Regions from separate parts of the Micromonospora sp. NPDC023888 genome, predicted to be linked through region 2. Evidence: riboswitches for the same ligand, from Rfam matches in the RefSeq annotation. Region 2 holds a riboswitch; the other holds the start of a gene.
The links. Region 2 has a riboswitch for thiamine pyrophosphate ahead of AB0F61_RS06995 (ECF transporter S component). Riboswitches for the same ligand answer to the same signal wherever they lie in the genome.
Positions count from the first base shown of each region.

Region 1: another riboswitch for thiamine pyrophosphate. It lies ahead of thiE (thiamine phosphate synthase); the one in region 2 lies ahead of AB0F61_RS06995 (ECF transporter S component).

Region 1 covers NZ_JBEZZW010000050.1:116-7,866, forward strand. Annotated here, with positions in the region: partial or broken gene AB0F61_RS30510 (thiamine phosphate synthase) at 58-636, opposite strand; gene AB0F61_RS30515 (thiazole synthase) at 633-1,412, opposite strand; gene thiS (sulfur carrier protein ThiS) at 1,409-1,609, opposite strand; gene thiO (glycine oxidase ThiO) at 1,600-2,814, opposite strand; gene thiE (thiamine phosphate synthase) at 2,808-3,434, opposite strand; TPP riboswitch at 3,429-3,538, opposite strand; gene AB0F61_RS30535 (ThuA domain-containing protein) at 3,850-7,751, shown strand, end outside.
Region 2 covers NZ_JBEZZW010000006.1:21,698-29,448, reverse strand. Annotated here, with positions in the region: gene AB0F61_RS07005 (energy-coupling factor transporter transmembrane component T) at 1-144, opposite strand, end outside; gene AB0F61_RS07000 (ABC transporter ATP-binding protein) at 141-1,571, opposite strand; gene AB0F61_RS06995 (ECF transporter S component) at 1,687-2,280, opposite strand; TPP riboswitch at 2,356-2,460, opposite strand; gene AB0F61_RS06990 (alpha/beta fold hydrolase) at 2,567-3,397, shown strand; gene AB0F61_RS06985 (AAC(3) family N-acetyltransferase) at 3,427-4,233, shown strand; gene AB0F61_RS06980 (SIS domain-containing protein) at 4,230-4,979, shown strand; gene AB0F61_RS06975 (DUF6328 family protein) at 5,153-5,656, shown strand; gene AB0F61_RS06970 (acyl-CoA dehydrogenase family protein) at 5,760-7,751, shown strand, end outside.

The DNA.
Region 1 (7,751 bases), on a different contig from region 2:
TGGGGACCTGGGTGCCTCCGTGCCGGCTTTAAAGAGCTTGGGGGTGACCGCCTCGACATAGGCTCCGGTCAGGGTTGCTGCTGTTTCGGTGGGGTCTTTGGCTCGCATGAGTGCGCCGAGCACCGCCACCCCGACGGCTCCCGCCTTGACGCAGGCGGTTACCTGTTCCGGGGTCTCGACTCCGCCCAGCGCCAGCAGGGGTACCGGGCTGGTGCGCACCAGGCTGCCCAGCCCCGCAATGTCCAGGGCTGGGCCGTAACCCGGCTTTGTTCTGGTGGGCCAGACCGGGGAGACGGTGGCGTAGTGCTCGGTGGTCAGGCGGTTCAGCTCGGTTTCGTCGTGGCAGGAGCGGCCGACCAGGCGGTGGGTCGGCGGCGGGTACGCGCCGGCGGCGGGCAGGTGCACGGCGTCACCGCCGAGCGGATCGGGGCCGGCCACGATGAGGGTCCCGCCGACGTCGGCGAGGATCGCGCGCAGGTCGACGGCGAGTGCGGCACGTTCGGCGCGGGGCAGGTCCTTCTCCCGCAGCACCACCCAGCGCACTCCCCCGGCCACAGCTCCCGCCACGACCCGGTCGAGCCCGCTCCGCGCGACGAGCCGGTCGGTCAACAGGACAACACCGGACGGCGGGGTCACAGGTCCGGCCTTCCCTCGTCGGGAGTGGAGGCGAGCGCGTGGAAGCGGCGTTCGATCCGGCCGGCGCCGGCCGCGAGCCGGCCCGCCTCGACCGCGTACCGCATCGCGGTGGCCATCGCCACCGGGTCCGCGGCGCGGGTCACCGCGCTGGCCAGCAGCACCCCGTCGCAGCCCAACTCCATGGCCAGGGCCGCGTCGGAGGCGGTGCCGATGCCGGCGTCGAGGATCACCGGCACGTCGACGCCCTGCCGGATGAGCCGGATGTGGTGGGGGTTGCCGACGCCGAGCCCCGAACCGATCGGGGAGCCGGCCGGCATCACCGCAGCACAGCCCACGTCGGCGAGTCGGCGGGCGAGCACCGGATCGTCGCTTGTGTACGGCAGCACGGTGAAGCCGTCGGCGACCAGCTCCTCTGCGGCGCGGAGCAACTCCACCCCGTCGGGCAGCAGGGTCCGCTCGTCGCCGATCACCTCCAGCTTGACCCAGTCGGTGTCGAACGCGTCCCGGGCCAGCCGGGCCACCTTGACCGCTTCGGTCGCGGTGTGGCAGCCGGCGGTGTTGGGCAGCAGCCGTACCCCGCAGCGGTCCAGCAGGTCAAGCAGCCCGCCGGCCGTACCCGGGGCGGTGTCCACCCGGCGCAGGGCCAGGGTCACCAGCTCGGTGCCGGACGCCCGGATCGCCTGCTCCAGCACGTGCAGGTTGGCGGCCCCACCGGTGCCGAGGATCAGCCGCGAGGTGAACGTCTGTCCACCCAGCTCGAACGGCACGCCGCTCACCCGCCCTGCGCCGCGGTGAGCACCTCGACGCGGTCACCGTCGCGTAGTGCCGTGGTCGCCCAGCCCGCCCGGGGCACCACCTCGCCGTTGACCGCGACGGCCACCCCACGCGGTTGCGGCGCGACGGCACGGACCAGGTCGGCCACCGACACCTCATCCGGGACGCTTCGTCCAGCCCCGTTCACCGTCAACTCCACAGGTCCCCCTTCGTCGTCGGTTCGGGATCGCCCCCGGCCGCCGGGCCGGCGAACCGGTCCGGCCGGACCGCCGGTTCCTGATCGCCCCCGGTCGCCGGGCCGACGAACCGGTCCGGCCGGAAGGGCGCGAGCAGCGGATCGGGTACGCCCGTGCACACCAGGTCGGCGATCAGGTCGGCGGTGATCGGGGTGAGCACGATGCCGTGCCGGTGGTGACCGGTGGCGGCCAGCACGTCCGGCCGGCCGGGCAGCGGTCCGAGGATCGGCGCGTTGTCCGGGGTTCCTGGGCGCAGTCCGGCGACCGCCTCGACCAGGTCGTACTCGGCCAGCTCGGGCAGCAGGTCCACCCCGGCGCGCAGCAGGCGCTGCACGGCACCGGCGGTGACAGTGGTGTCCAACCGTTCCTCGACCGTCGCGCCGAGCACCACCTCGCCGTCGGCTCGGGGCACCAGATAGACGGGCTCGCCGTCGGCGTACCCCCGGATCACGTGCCGGAAGCCCGGCGCGACGCCGTCGGGCGCGCGGAGTCGGAGGATCTGGCCCTTCACCGGCCGCACGGGCAGGCCGGTGAGTGTGGCCGCCCCGCAGCCGGCGGCGACCACCGTCACCTGCGCATCCACGTCGGACAGTTGCGTGACCGCCTGCGGCACCAGCACCGCGCCGGCCCGCTGCGCGGCCGTGCGCAGCGCCGGCACCAGCAGTCGGGGGTCGACCTGGTGGTCGGTGGGCGCGAGCGCGCCGCCGCGCACCCTCGGGGCGAGCGCCGGCTCGCGGTCGCGCAGCTCGCTGGGGCGCAGTGGGGTCACCGGCAGGCCCAACCCCTGCTGGTACGCCCAGAGCCGGCGCGCCTCGGCCAGGTCGTCGCCGGTCAACCCGACAAGCAGGGTGCCGTCGGTCCGGTGGCCGATGTCGACGCCCGTGGCGTCGGCCAGCTCGGCGGCGAACGCCGGCCAGCGGGCGGCGGACGCCAGCAACAGCTCGGTCAGTTTCCGCTCACCGAAGTACGCCTCGGCGACCGGCGCGAGCATGCCGGCGGCCACCGCCGACGCCCCCGAGCCGGGTGCCGGATCGTGCACCACCACCCGCAGCCCTCGGGCGGCGCAGCGCCAGGCGATCGCCAGCCCGATTGGCCCCGCCCCCACCACCGCGACGTCCGGCCGGGCCCGGTCGCTCGATCGCGCTGACGGGGACCGGCCGGTCAGCACGTCAGGGCCTCGATCAGCTCGGCGGTCGCCCGCGCCGGGTCGGCGGCAGCGGAGACCGCACCGACGACCGCCACCCCGTACGCCCCGGCGGCCCGCAGCTCCGGCACCCGGTCGGCGGTCACGCCACCGATCGCGATGACCGGCACGTCGACGGCGTCGGCGACAGCGCGGACCCCGGCCGGCCCGATCGGGTCCGGCAGGCCGGGCTTGGTGCTGGTGGGGTGGCAGGGGCCGACGCCCAGGTAGTCGGCGCCCGCCGCGACGGCCTCGGTCGCTGTTCCCGGCGCGCGGGCGGTGGCGCCCAGCACACCTGTGGGGCCGAGCACCCGACGGGCGGCGGCGACCGGCAGGTCGTCCGCTCCGATGTGGCCGCCGGCCGCGCCCACCGCCAGCGCCACGTGCAGCCGGTCGTTGACCAGGCAGGTCGCGTCGTACGACACGCAGAGCGCCAGCACCCGCCGGGCCAGGTCGTACGCCTCCCGGTCGGTGGCGGAGTCCTCGACCCGGACCTGCACCACGAGGTCGGCGCGGGCCACCGCGAGGGCGGCCCGGACCACGCTGAGCGGGTCCCGACCGGGTCGGGTGTCGGTGATCAGATGCAGTCGCCCCAGGGACGGCACGGCAACGCTCCTCCCTGCGCCGGCATTACCCGGATCAGGTTCGACGGTCGGGGGCTGTCAGCCCCCCTCTCAGCCCGGTACACCGGGCTCCCGTGGGTTACTTGCGTGTCACCGTACGACAGATCCGCCGGTCTGCCAAGGCGAGGTTCGGCGGCGGCCGGCGGGCCGGAACGCACCGAATCGAGCTAGATCTGTGGGGCGGTTCATGCGGTCCTGTTCGGAATGTCGCCTGCCGTTGCAGAACCGTTACCCGCCGGCATCTTGCCGGACATTGAACCAGCCGAATTAATTTGTTCAGCGATTCGACAAAATGTCGGTGGGGGCACCCTGGCACGGCGTCACCACCGGCTCCATCAGGGACGGCCTTCGGCGAGCCGACTCCCGCGAGCTCTGTCACTACGACACAGGAGGCGGCGTGTCCCGTTCTCGTCGTGCCCGCTTACCCATCACCGCAACCCTCATCTCCCTGGCCCTCGCCTCGACGACCCTGTTCGGCACGCCCGCGCAAGCCGCGCCGGCCGCCGCACAGGTCCCGCCGAAGGACGCCGCGGCCGGGACCCCGGTCACCCAGGTGGCGCCGAAGGCGCCCCGAAAGGCAGCCGACGATCCCTTCTCGGTCCTGGTCTTCTCCAAGACCGCCGGCTTCCGGCACGACTCCATCCCCACCGGCATCGCCGCCATCCAACAACTCGGTGCCACCAACGGATTCACGGTGGACGCTTCCGAGGACGGCGCCGCATTCAGCGACGCCAACCTGGCGAAGTACAAGGCCGTGATCTGGCTCTCCACCACAGGTGACGTCCTCAACGCCGAGCAGCAGGCGGCGTTCGAGCGCTACGTGAAGGCCGGCGGCGGTTACGTCGGCATCCACGCCGCGTCCGACACCGAGTACAGCTGGGCCTGGTACGGCGACCTGGTCGGCGCGTACTTCGCCAACCACCCGCAGAACCAGCAGGCCACCGTCAAGGTGGAGGACCACGCCCACCCGTCCACGGCCGAACTGCCGGACCGCTGGTCCCGGTTCGACGAGTGGTACAACTTCCAGACCAACCCCCGGCCGGACGTGCACGTGCTGGCCAGCCTGGACGAGAAGAGCTACACCCCGGGCGCGGGCGCGATGGGTGCCGACCACCCGACCTCCTGGTGTCAGGACTTCGACGGCGGTCGCTCCTGGTACACCGGTGGCGGGCACACCCGGGAGTCGTACGCCGAGCCCGAGTTCCTGTCCCACCTGCTCGGCGGCATCCGGACCGCGGCCGGTGTCGCGGACGCCGACTGCGGTGCCACGAAGACCTCGAACTTCGAGAAGGTCACGCTGGACAGCAACACCAGCAACCCGATGGAGCTGGACATCGCCCCCGACGGGCGGGTCTTCTACATCGAGCGCGACGGCCGGGTGCAGATCGTGAAGCCGGACACCGGCAGCACGGTCACCGCCGTCGACCTGGACGTCTTCACCGGCAACGAGGACGGTCTGATCGGCATCCGGCTCGACCCGGACTTCGCCACCAACAAGTGGGTGTATCTCTACTACGCCCCGAACGACAACGTCACCCGCAACCTGCTGTCAAGGTTCACGGTCAGCGGCGACACCATCGACCTGGCCAGCGAGAAGCAGATCCTGCGGGTCGACACGCAGCGCAACACCTGCTGCCACGCCGGCGGCAGCATGACCTTCGACAGCGCCGGCAACCTCTACCTGGCCACCGGTGACAACACCAACCCGTTCGAGTCGAACTCGTACTCGCCGCTCGACGAGCGGCCGGGTCGCCAGGACTACGATTCGCAGCGCACCTCGGCGAACACCAACGACCTGCGCGGCAAGGTGCTCCGGATCCACCCGGAGGACGACGGGACGTACACCGTTCCGAGCGGCAACCTCTTCGCGCCGGGCACCGAGAAGACCCGTCCCGAGATCTACGCGATGGGCTTCCGCAACCCGTTCCGGATCGGCACCGACCCGAAGACCAACACGCTGTACGTCGGTGACTACGGACCGGACGCCAACGCGAACAACCCGGACCGGGGTCCCCGTGGCCTGGTCGAGTGGAACATCGTGACCCCCGGCAACTACGGCTGGCCGTACTGCACGGGAACGAACGAGGCCTACAACGACTACACGTTCCCGTCCGGCCCGAGCGGTCCGAAGTTCGACTGCGCCGCGCCGGTGAACAACTCGCCGAACAACACCGGCCTGACCAACCTCCCGCCGGTCGTCCCGGCCACCGTCGACTACGGCTACGCCGGTGACGCGCGGTACCCGGAGATCGGTGGCGGCGGCGCGCCGATGGGCGGCCCGGTCTACCGGTACGACGCCAACCTCAACTCCACCCGCAAGTGGCCGGCGTACTACGACGGCAAGGCGCTGCTCGGCGAGTGGAACCAGAACAAGATGTACACGATGCAGGTGACCGCCGACGGCAAGTCGCTTGTGGACATCAACCAGTTGCTCACCGGGATGAGCATGATCCGGCCGATGGACTTCGAGTTCGGCCCGGACGGCGCGTTGTACCTGATCGAGTGGGGCAGCGGCTTCGGCGGCAACAACGACAACTCCGGCATCTACCGGATCGACTACACCGCCGGTGACCGCGCGCCCATCGCGGCGGCGTCCGCCAACCCCACCTCGGGTCCGGCGCCGTTGACAGTCACCTTCTCCAGCGCCGGCTCCCGGGACCCGGACGGTGGCGCGCTCACCTACGCCTGGGCCTTCGGCGACGGGCAGACCTCCACCGAGGCGAACCCGACGCACACCTACGCGACGGCGGGCAACTACACCGCCCAGCTCACCGTGACCAACCCGAAGGGCCGTACCGCGGTGGCCAACGTGCCGGTCACCGTGGGCAACACCGCACCGACGGTGACCATCGAGTTCCCGCCGGACGGTGGCTTCTTCAACTGGGGTGACCAGGTCAAGTACACGATCAAGGTGACCGACCCGGAGGACGGGCAGATCGACTGTGCCAAGGTGAACCTCCAGGTGCTGCTCGGTCACGACGAGCACGCCCACCCGCTGGAGCAGCACACCGGCTGCACCGGCACCGTCCAGACGTCGCTCGCCTCCGGGCACGGCGCCGAGGCGAACGTGTTCGCGGTCTTCGAGGCCACCTACACCGACAAGGGTGGTGCCGGCGGCGCCGGTGCGCTCACCGGTCGGCAGATCGAGGTTCTCCAGCCCAAGCAGAAGCAGGCCGAGTTCTTCACCGCCACCGGCCGTACTCCGGTGAGCACCGGCGGCGGCGACGCCGGCGTGCAGCGGGAGGCCGGGGCCGACACCGCAGGTGGCGGCCAGAGCATCGCGTTCATCGAGGACGGTGACTGGTGGTCGGTCGCTCCGGCGAACCTGACGAACATCACCGAGATCCGGTTCCGGGCCGCCTCGGCCGCCGCTGGCGGTCGGATCGAGGTCCACGCGGGTGCTGTTGACGGACCGGTGGTCGCCACGGCCGTCGTGCCGTCGACCGGGGCCTGGCAGACGTACACGGACGTGAGCGCGCCGGTCACCGGTGCCGCGAGCGGTTCGCTGTTCTTCGTGGCCCGCGACCCGAACGGCGGAACGGGTTCGCTGTTCAACGTCAACTGGATGGACTTCGTCGGCCGCGGTGTCACCGAGAACGCGCCGCCGGTCGTCAGCGCCACGGCCACCCCGGCCACCGGCACCGCGCCGGTAACCGTCGCCTTCGACGGCACGGCCACCGACGCCGAGGGCGACACCCCGCTGACGTACGCCTGGGACTTCGGTGACGGCGGCACGGCGACCACCCTGGACGCCAGCCACACCTACACCAACCCGGGCACCTTCACGGCCACCCTCACGGTGACCGACAGCAAGGGCGCCAAGGCGTACGCCACGGTGCCGGTGCGGGCCGACGCTCCGGACACGTCCTGCTTCGGGGCGCGTTCGGACGACTTCAACGGCAACAGTCTCGACAAGGCCCGTTGGACAAGCGTGATCCGGGAGAACCAGCTCTACTCGCAGAGTGGCGGCGCGCTGCGGCTGCCCACCGGGGTGGGTGACCTCTACGGGGCTCGCAACGACGCCACCAACCTGGTGCTCCAGGCGGCTCCGACCGGCGCCTGGGAGATGACCACCAAGGTCACCCTGCCGGTGACTGCCAACTACCAGCAGGCTGGCCTGCTGGTGTACGGCGACGACGACAACTACGCCAAGCTGGACCTGCTGTACAACGGCAGCCGGCGGGTGGAGTTCATCCGGGAGACGGCTGCCACGCCGCGCAACGACGCTGCCGACAGCGCCGCCGCACCGGCGGGTGACACCGTGTACCTGCGGATCACCAGCGACGGGACGAACCTGAC
Region 2 (7,751 bases):
GAGCGCGATGGCGATCGCCGGGGCCAGCGGGTCCAGGGTGGCGAGCAGGGTGAACGAGAAGACAAGCGCGGCGGCGAGCTTCGCCACCGGGTTGCGGCGGGCCAACGGCGCACCGGGCGCGGCCACCGGCTCGATGGTGATCATCGGGCGTCGTCCGAGGCGCGTCGCAGGGTGACGGTTCGGTCGGCGAGCGCGGCCACGAAGTCCGCGTCGTGGGTGACCGCGACCACGCCGTGCCCGGCGTCGCGCAGGTCGGCGAAGAGATCGACAAGCTCCCGCCAGGTCCGCCGGTCCTGACCGAAGGTGGGTTCGTCGCAGATCAGCAGGCGGGGCGCGGTGGCCAGGGCGGTCGCCACACTCAGCCGCCGGGCCTCACCACCGGAGAGGGTGTACGGGTTGGCGGCGGCGAGGCGGACCAGTCGCAGCCGTTCCAGCAGCCCGGTCACTGTCTGCTTGACGGCCGCCTCGGGCTGACCGGTCCGGCGTGGGCCGAGCGCCAACTCGTCGAAGACGGTGCTGGTGACGAACTGGTGCTCCGGATCCTGGAACACCGACCCGATCCGCCGGGCCAGTGCGGGCGCCCGCCAGCGGTGCGGGGGAGTGCGGTGGTCGGCGCCGGCCAGCTCGACGGACGCGGTCACCCGCCCGACCCCCGGCCGCAGCAACCCGCCGAGCAGCAACGCCAGGGTGGACTTGCCGGCGCCGTTGGGTCCGCGTACGGCGAGTGCCTCGCCGGCGCGTACCGCCAGGTCGGTGCGGCCCAGCCGGGGCGGCAGGCCGAGCCGGTCGGCGGTGAGCAGCAGCTCCCCCGGCTCGGCGGTGGCCGGCCGGGGCGTGATGGGGTGACCGGGCACCCAGACCCCCTCGGCGGCCAGCGCGGCACCGTGGGCGGCGAAGACCGCCTCGGGGGTGCCGTCCGCGCGGACCCCGCCGCCGGGTTCCAGGACGACCACCCGGTCGACGAGCGGCAGCGCCTCGGCGACCCGGTGCTCGACCAGGATCAGCGTGGTGTCGGCGTGCAGCGCGCCGGCCACCGCCTGGCGGACCAGGTCGGCTCCGGCCGGATCGAGGTTGGCGGTCGGCTCGTCGAGCAGCAGCAGCTCGGGACGCAACGCCAGCGCGCCGGCCAGGGCGAGGCGTTGCTGCTCGCCGCCGGAGAGCGCGGCGGTGGGGCGGTCCCGGGGGTACGGGAAGCCGACGCGGTGCAGCGCCTCGTCCACCCGGGGCCAGATCTCGTCGGTCGGTACCCCGCGGTTCTCCAGCCCGAACGCGACGTCGTCGCCGCAGCGCGCCATCACCAGTTGGGTCTCCGGGTCCTGGAAGACGATGCCGACCCGTTCCCGCCCCTTGCGTGGGTCGAGCCCGTCGATCTCGACGGTGCCCTCCTGCTCGCCGGAGTCCTCAGGAAGCAGCCCCGCCAGCGCGCTGAGCAGGGTGCTCTTACCAGCACCGGAGGGCCCAAGAAGCAAGATCCGCTCGCCGGCCTCAACCCGCAGGTCGACCCCGCGCACCGCCCAGGCGCGCCGCCCAGCGTGCCGCCACCCGAACCCCCGCAACAAAACCCCGCCCACCAACCCACCCCCTCCCACGCCCCGGCTCCACCCTGCACGGTCGATCATGAGGTTGACGGTGGTATTGAAGATCCATCCGCCCGTCAACCTCATGATCACCGCGGTCGACCAGGGGTCAGATCAGGGCTCGGTCCTGGGCCACCGGGAAGCGGTCCAGGACGCCGGTGTTGGCCAGGGCCTTCGTCAGCAGCCAGCCGCCGACGCCGGCGATCACCGTGGCGCTGACGATGGTGATCAGCGCGTACGGGATGCGGTAGTCGCCAAGCTCGTAGTCGACGTTCCAGACGAAGAAGTCGAAGAGCGCGGCGCTGAGACCGGTGAGCGCGCCGGCCAGCATCGCGGTCGGCAGCCGGTACGACCGGTACCGGAAGGCGGCGAACGCCAGCTCGGCGCCGATGCCCTGCACGATGCCCTGCGGGATCACCGTGCCGGCCCACTGGCTGCCCAGCAGCGCGGACAGGACCGCGGCCACCGTCTCGCAGTAGAGCGCGGCGCCGGGCTTGCGGATGACCAGACCGCCGATCACGGCCGGCATCAGCCACACGCCGTAGAGCAGCGTCTGCGCCGGTGGGAAGAACGCGAACGCACCCTCGGTGGCGCTCCAGACCAGGCCCCAGGCCCAGAAGATGACGCCGAAGGCGACAGCGATCACCGAGGCGACCACGATGTCGACGGTCCGCCAACGGTTGGTGTCGGTGGTGGATTTCATGTGTTACTCCCAGTTCTGCGTGCGAACCAGGAGAAGACGCACGCCGCGCGTCCGGTGGCACCGGACGGCGGCGCGGCTGGAGGTCGACCGAACTCCCTGCGCTGGCATTACCCAGATCAGGTTCGAGGGTCTGCGGGCATGCCCGCACTCTCAGCGCTGTGCGCTCCCCTGTCGGATGTGAAGTTGTCTCGTCGACGCTAACACCGACCAGGGGTGCCGGCCCAGCAGGGCGTCTGCCCATCTCGGCGTTCACCCGGGCGCACGCCGGCTGGGTAGGCTGACGATCATGCGGGTCGACGCGCGAGGTCTCACGTTCGAGGTAACCGCCGGCGGTCCGTCGGACGGCGTACCGGTCCTGCTGCTGCACGGCTTCCCACAGCACAGCGGCGAATGGGACGACGTGGTGCCCGCCCTGCACGCGGCCGGGCTGCGCACGTACGCGCTGGACCAGCGCGGCTACTCGCCGGGCGCGCGGCCGACGGCGGTGGCCGACTACCGGATCCCCGAACTCGTCGCCGACGTGGTGGCGGTGCTCGACGCCCTGGGGCTGGACGCCGTCCACCTGGTCGGCCACGACTGGGGCGCGATCGTGGCCTGGGCGGTCGCCGCCGGGCACCCCGACCGGGTCCGCACGCTGACCGCGGTGTCCGTGCCACATCCGGCAGCCATGGCGTACGCCCTCGCCAACGACGGCCAGCAGAAGGCCCGCTCGTCGTACATCTCCCTGTTCCGTAAGCCGGGCACGGCGGAGAAGGTGCTGCTGGCGTGGCACGCGACAGCGCTGCGCAAGATGCTCGGCGCAGTGGGCGACGCTGCCCGGGTGGACCGCTACGCGGCCCCGATGCGCGAGCCGGAGGCGCTCACCGCCGCGCTGAACTGGTACCGGGCGATGTCCCGCGCCGACCTGGCCGGAGTCGGCCCGGTCGCGGCGCCCACCACCTACGTGTGGAGTGACCGGGACGTCGCCATCGGCCGGACCGCCGCCGAGGCGTGCGCGGCGAACGTCACCGGGGCGTACCGCTTCGTGCAGTTGACCGGTGTGAGTCACTGGATTCCGGACACGGCACCGGGCCCGCTCGCCGAGGCGATCCTGACCCGGGCCGGCGGAACGGCCTGACCCGTGCGGGTCGGTCAGGGAGGGGCACCGTGACGACGAACACCAGCGGGCCGGGCACCCGACGCTCGATCGCCGCGCAACTGCGCCTGCTGGGCGTACGCCCCGGCGCGACGCTGCTGGTGCACGCCGCGCTGCGTTCCCTGGGATTCGTCTGCGGCGGCTCGCACGCGGTGGTGCTCGCGCTGCGCGACGCGCTCGGTCCGGACGGCACCATCGTGGTGCCCACCCACACGCCCGACAACAGCGATCCCGCGCAGTGGCGCAGACCGCCGGTGCCGGCGGACTGGTGGCCGCTGATCCGCGCCGAGATGCCGGGCTTCGACCCGGCGGTGACCCCGAGCCGGCACATGGGCGCGGTCGCCGAGACGGTCCGCGGCTGGCCCGGCGCCCTGCGCAGCTCGCACCCGCACGTGTCGTTCGCCGCGCTCGGCCCGGCCGCCGAGCAGGTGGTGGCCGGGCACGCCCTGGCCGACATGCTCGGTGAGGGCTCCCCGCTGGCCCGGCTCTACGACCTGGACGCCGATGTCCTGCTGCTCGGCGTGGACCACTCCGCGAGCACCTCGCTGCACCTGGCCGAGTACCGCCGCCCGGGTTCGCCCCGCGAGCGGGTCGGCGCCGCGGTGCGCACCGGCGACGGTGGTCGGGAGTGGGTGTGGTGGGAGGACGTACGGCTCGACGCCGACGACTTCGCCGCGCTCGGCGCGGACCTGGAGGCGACCGGGGCGGTTCGCACCGGACCGGTCGGCACCGGGACCGGCAGGTTGATGGGCCAGCGGGAAGCTGTCGACTTCGCGGTGCGCTGGCTGGATCGGAACCGGACGACGGAGGACGCATGACGGTGAGTGCCGAGGCCTACCTGGCCGTGGTGACCGAGACGATCGGCCGGGTGGCCGCCAGCCAGCGGGAGGCGGTCGGGCGGGCCGCCGACCTGATCGCCGACGCGGTCCGCGCCGACGGGGTGGTGCACGCGTTCGGCACCGGGCACTCCGAGGCTCTCGCCATGGAGATCGCCGGCCGGGCGGGGGGTCTGGTGCCGACCAACCGGATCGCGCTGCGGGACCTGGTGCTGCTCGGCGGGGACCCGGCCGAGCGGCTCGGCCCGCTGCTGGAGCGGGACCCGGCGGTCGCGCACCGGCTCTACGAGTTGGCGCCGGTGCGGCCCACCGACGTCTTCGTGCTGGCCTCGAACTCCGGGGTCAACGGCGCGATGGTGGAGTTCGCCACGCTTGTCAAGGCACGCGGCCACTCCCTGGTGGCGATCACCTCCGCGCAGCACTCGGGCCGGATGACCTCCCGCCACCCGTCCGGGCGCAAGCTCGCCGACCTCGCCGACGTCGTGCTCGACAACGGCGCCCCGTACGGTGACGCGACGCTGCCGCTGCCCGGTGGCGGCGCGGTCGGCGCGGTCTCCTCGATCACCGCGGCGTTGCTGGCCCAGCAGGTGACGGTGGAGGTGGTGGCCCGGCTGCTGGCGGCGGGGGAGCGGCCGCCGGTCTACCTGTCGGCGAACATCCCCGACGGCGACGCGCACAACACCGAGTTGGAGGCCCGGTACGCCGGTCGGATCCGACGCGGCTCCTGACGCCGAGACGCTCCCGGGGGCGGGCTTGCGACCCGGACGCTGCGGTGGCCGGCTTGCGTCTCGAAGATGAACGCCAGATGTCGTGAACCAGTTTCGCGCTCAGCCGGGTGGGGCATTGGCGTTGCTGCCGGCGGCCGGGACCGCCGGCAGTAGCGTCGCACCGGAGGTAGCGCGTGTCCAAGGAGACCGAGAAGCAGCGTTGGCAGCGTAATTTCGCCGACCTGTTGCAGGAGTTGCGGGTCGCCCAGACGGGCGTGCAGATCCTCTTCGCCTTCCTGCTCACCCTGCCGTTCAGCAACGGGTTCACCCGGACCACCGAGTTCCAGCGGGACGTCTACATCGTCGCGCTGCTCGCGGCGGCCGCCGCCACCGCGATGATCATTTCACCGGTGGCGTTCCACCGGGCGTTGTTCCGGCAGGGGCGCAAGCCGGAGCTGGTGCGCTTCGCGCACCGGATGGCCTCCGGTGGTCTCGCCTTCATGCTGATCTCGATGGTCAGCGCGGTGCTGCTGATCACCGACTTCGTGCTGGACCGGCCGATCGCCTTCGTGCTCAGCACGCTGACCGGGCTGTGGTTCGTCACGTTCTGGGCTGCCCTGCCGTTCGCCCGCCGTAACTGGGGTGAGGACGACATCGACGACGAGGACGACGACCCGGACGAGATCGCCGGCCGCTGATCGAGCGGTTCTCCACCGAGCGCTACCCCTGGGTAACACCCGGGGGTAACGTGACGGTAGTCGCACACGTCGAGCAGCCGCACCGAGGTTCGAGGGGGCAGCCGTGACCACGACACAGGACGGCCGACAGGCACCGGACGGCCCGGATTCCGAAACCACCCCGCAGACCGCCGGGGCCGCCGCGCCGCTGCCGACGGAGGCCGGGCAGGTCTCGGAAAAGGAGGCCCGGCGGGTCGCCGAGGCCGCTCGCGAGTCCTCCTGGGACCGGCCCAGCTTCGGCAAGGAGTTGTTCCTCGGCCGCTTCCGACTCGACCTGATCGACCCATGGCCCCGGTCCGATCCGGACGACGTGGCCCGCGCCGAGGAGTTCCTCGGCCGGTTCCGCGCCTTCCTCACCTCCGAGGTGGACGGCGCGGCCATCGAACGCGACGCGTCCATTCCGGACTCGGTGTTCCACGGCCTGGCCGACCTCGGCGCGTTCGGCATGAAGATCGACCGGAAGTACGGCGGGCTCGGGCTGAGCAACCTGCACTACTGCCGGGCGCTGATGCTGGCCGGCTCGGTCAGCCCGGCCATCGGCGCGCTGCTGTCCGCGCACCAGTCGATCGGGGTGCCGCAGCCACTGAAGATGTTCGGCACCGCCGAGCAGAAGCAGCGCTTCCTGCCCCGGCTCGCCGCCGGAGAGGTGTCCGCGTTCCTGCTCACCGAACCGGACGTGGGCTCCGACCCGGCCCGGCTGGCCACCGTCGCCGAGCCGACCGAGGACGGCACCGGCTACCGGCTCAACGGGGTGAAGCTCTGGGCCACCAACGGCATCGTGGCCACGCTGCTGGTGGTCATGGCCCGGGTGCCGGCCACCGAGGGGCGGCGGGGCGGGATCACCGCGTTCGTGGTGGACGGCGACAGCGCCGGCATCACCGTCGAGCGACGCAACGAGTTCATCGGCCTGCGCGGCCTGGAAAACAGCCTCACCCGGTTCCACGACGTGTTCGTGCCCGCCGAGAACGTCATCGGCGGCGAGGGCAAGGGGCTGAAGATCGCCCTGACCACGCTGAACACCGGCCGCCTGTCGCTCCCGGCGATGTGTGTGGGCGCCGGTAAGTGGGCGCTGAACGTGGCCCGGGGCTGGGCCGCCGACCGGGTCCAGTGGGGCCGGCCGGTGGGTGAGCACGAGGCGGTCGCGCAGAAGCTCTCCTTCATCGCCGCCACCACGTACGGCATGGAGACCATGCTCGACCTGTGCTGCCTGCTCGCCGACGACGACCGCAACGACATCCGGATCGAGGCCGCGCTCGTCAAGCTGTACGCCAGCGAGATGGCCTGGAAGATCGCCGACGAGCTGGTGCAGATCCGGGGCGGGCGCGGCTACGAGACGGCCGACTCGCTTGCCGCCCGCGGCGAACGCCCGGCCAACGTCGAACAGGTGCTCCGCGACCTGCGGATCAACCGGATCTTCGAGGGGTCCACCGAGATCATGCACCTGCTGATCGCGCGGGAGGCGGTGGACGCCCACCTGTCGGTGGCCGGCGACATCATCGACCCGGACGCGGGGCTGGGCCGCAAGGCCCGCGCCGGCGCACGAGCCGGTGCCTTCTACGCGAAGTGGCTGCCCACCCTCGCCGTGGGCCGGGGGCAGAGCCCCTCGGCGTACGCCGAATTCGGGCCGCTCGCCGCGCACCTGCGCCAGGTGGAGCGGTCGTCACGCAAGCTGGCCCGGTCGACGTTCTACGCGATGTCCCGCTGGCAGGGAAAGATGGAGCGCAAGCAGGCGTTCCTCGGCCGGGTGGTCGACATCGGGGCCGAGTTGTTCGCGATGTCCGCGGTCTGCGTCCGGGCCTCCGCCGAACGGGACAGCCGCCCGGAGAACGTCGAGCTGGCCGACCTGTTCTGCCGGCAGGCGCGGGTGCGGGTGGACGCCCTGTTCGCCGCACTCTGGGACAACACCGACTCGGTCGACACCGCCGCCGCGAAGCGGATCCTCGCCGGCCGCTACGCCGGCCTGGAGGAGGGTGTGATCACCCCGTCGGACGAGCTGCCCTGGGTGGCCGGCTGGTCGCCCGGCCCGTCCACCGCCCAGGACGTCCGACGCCGCATC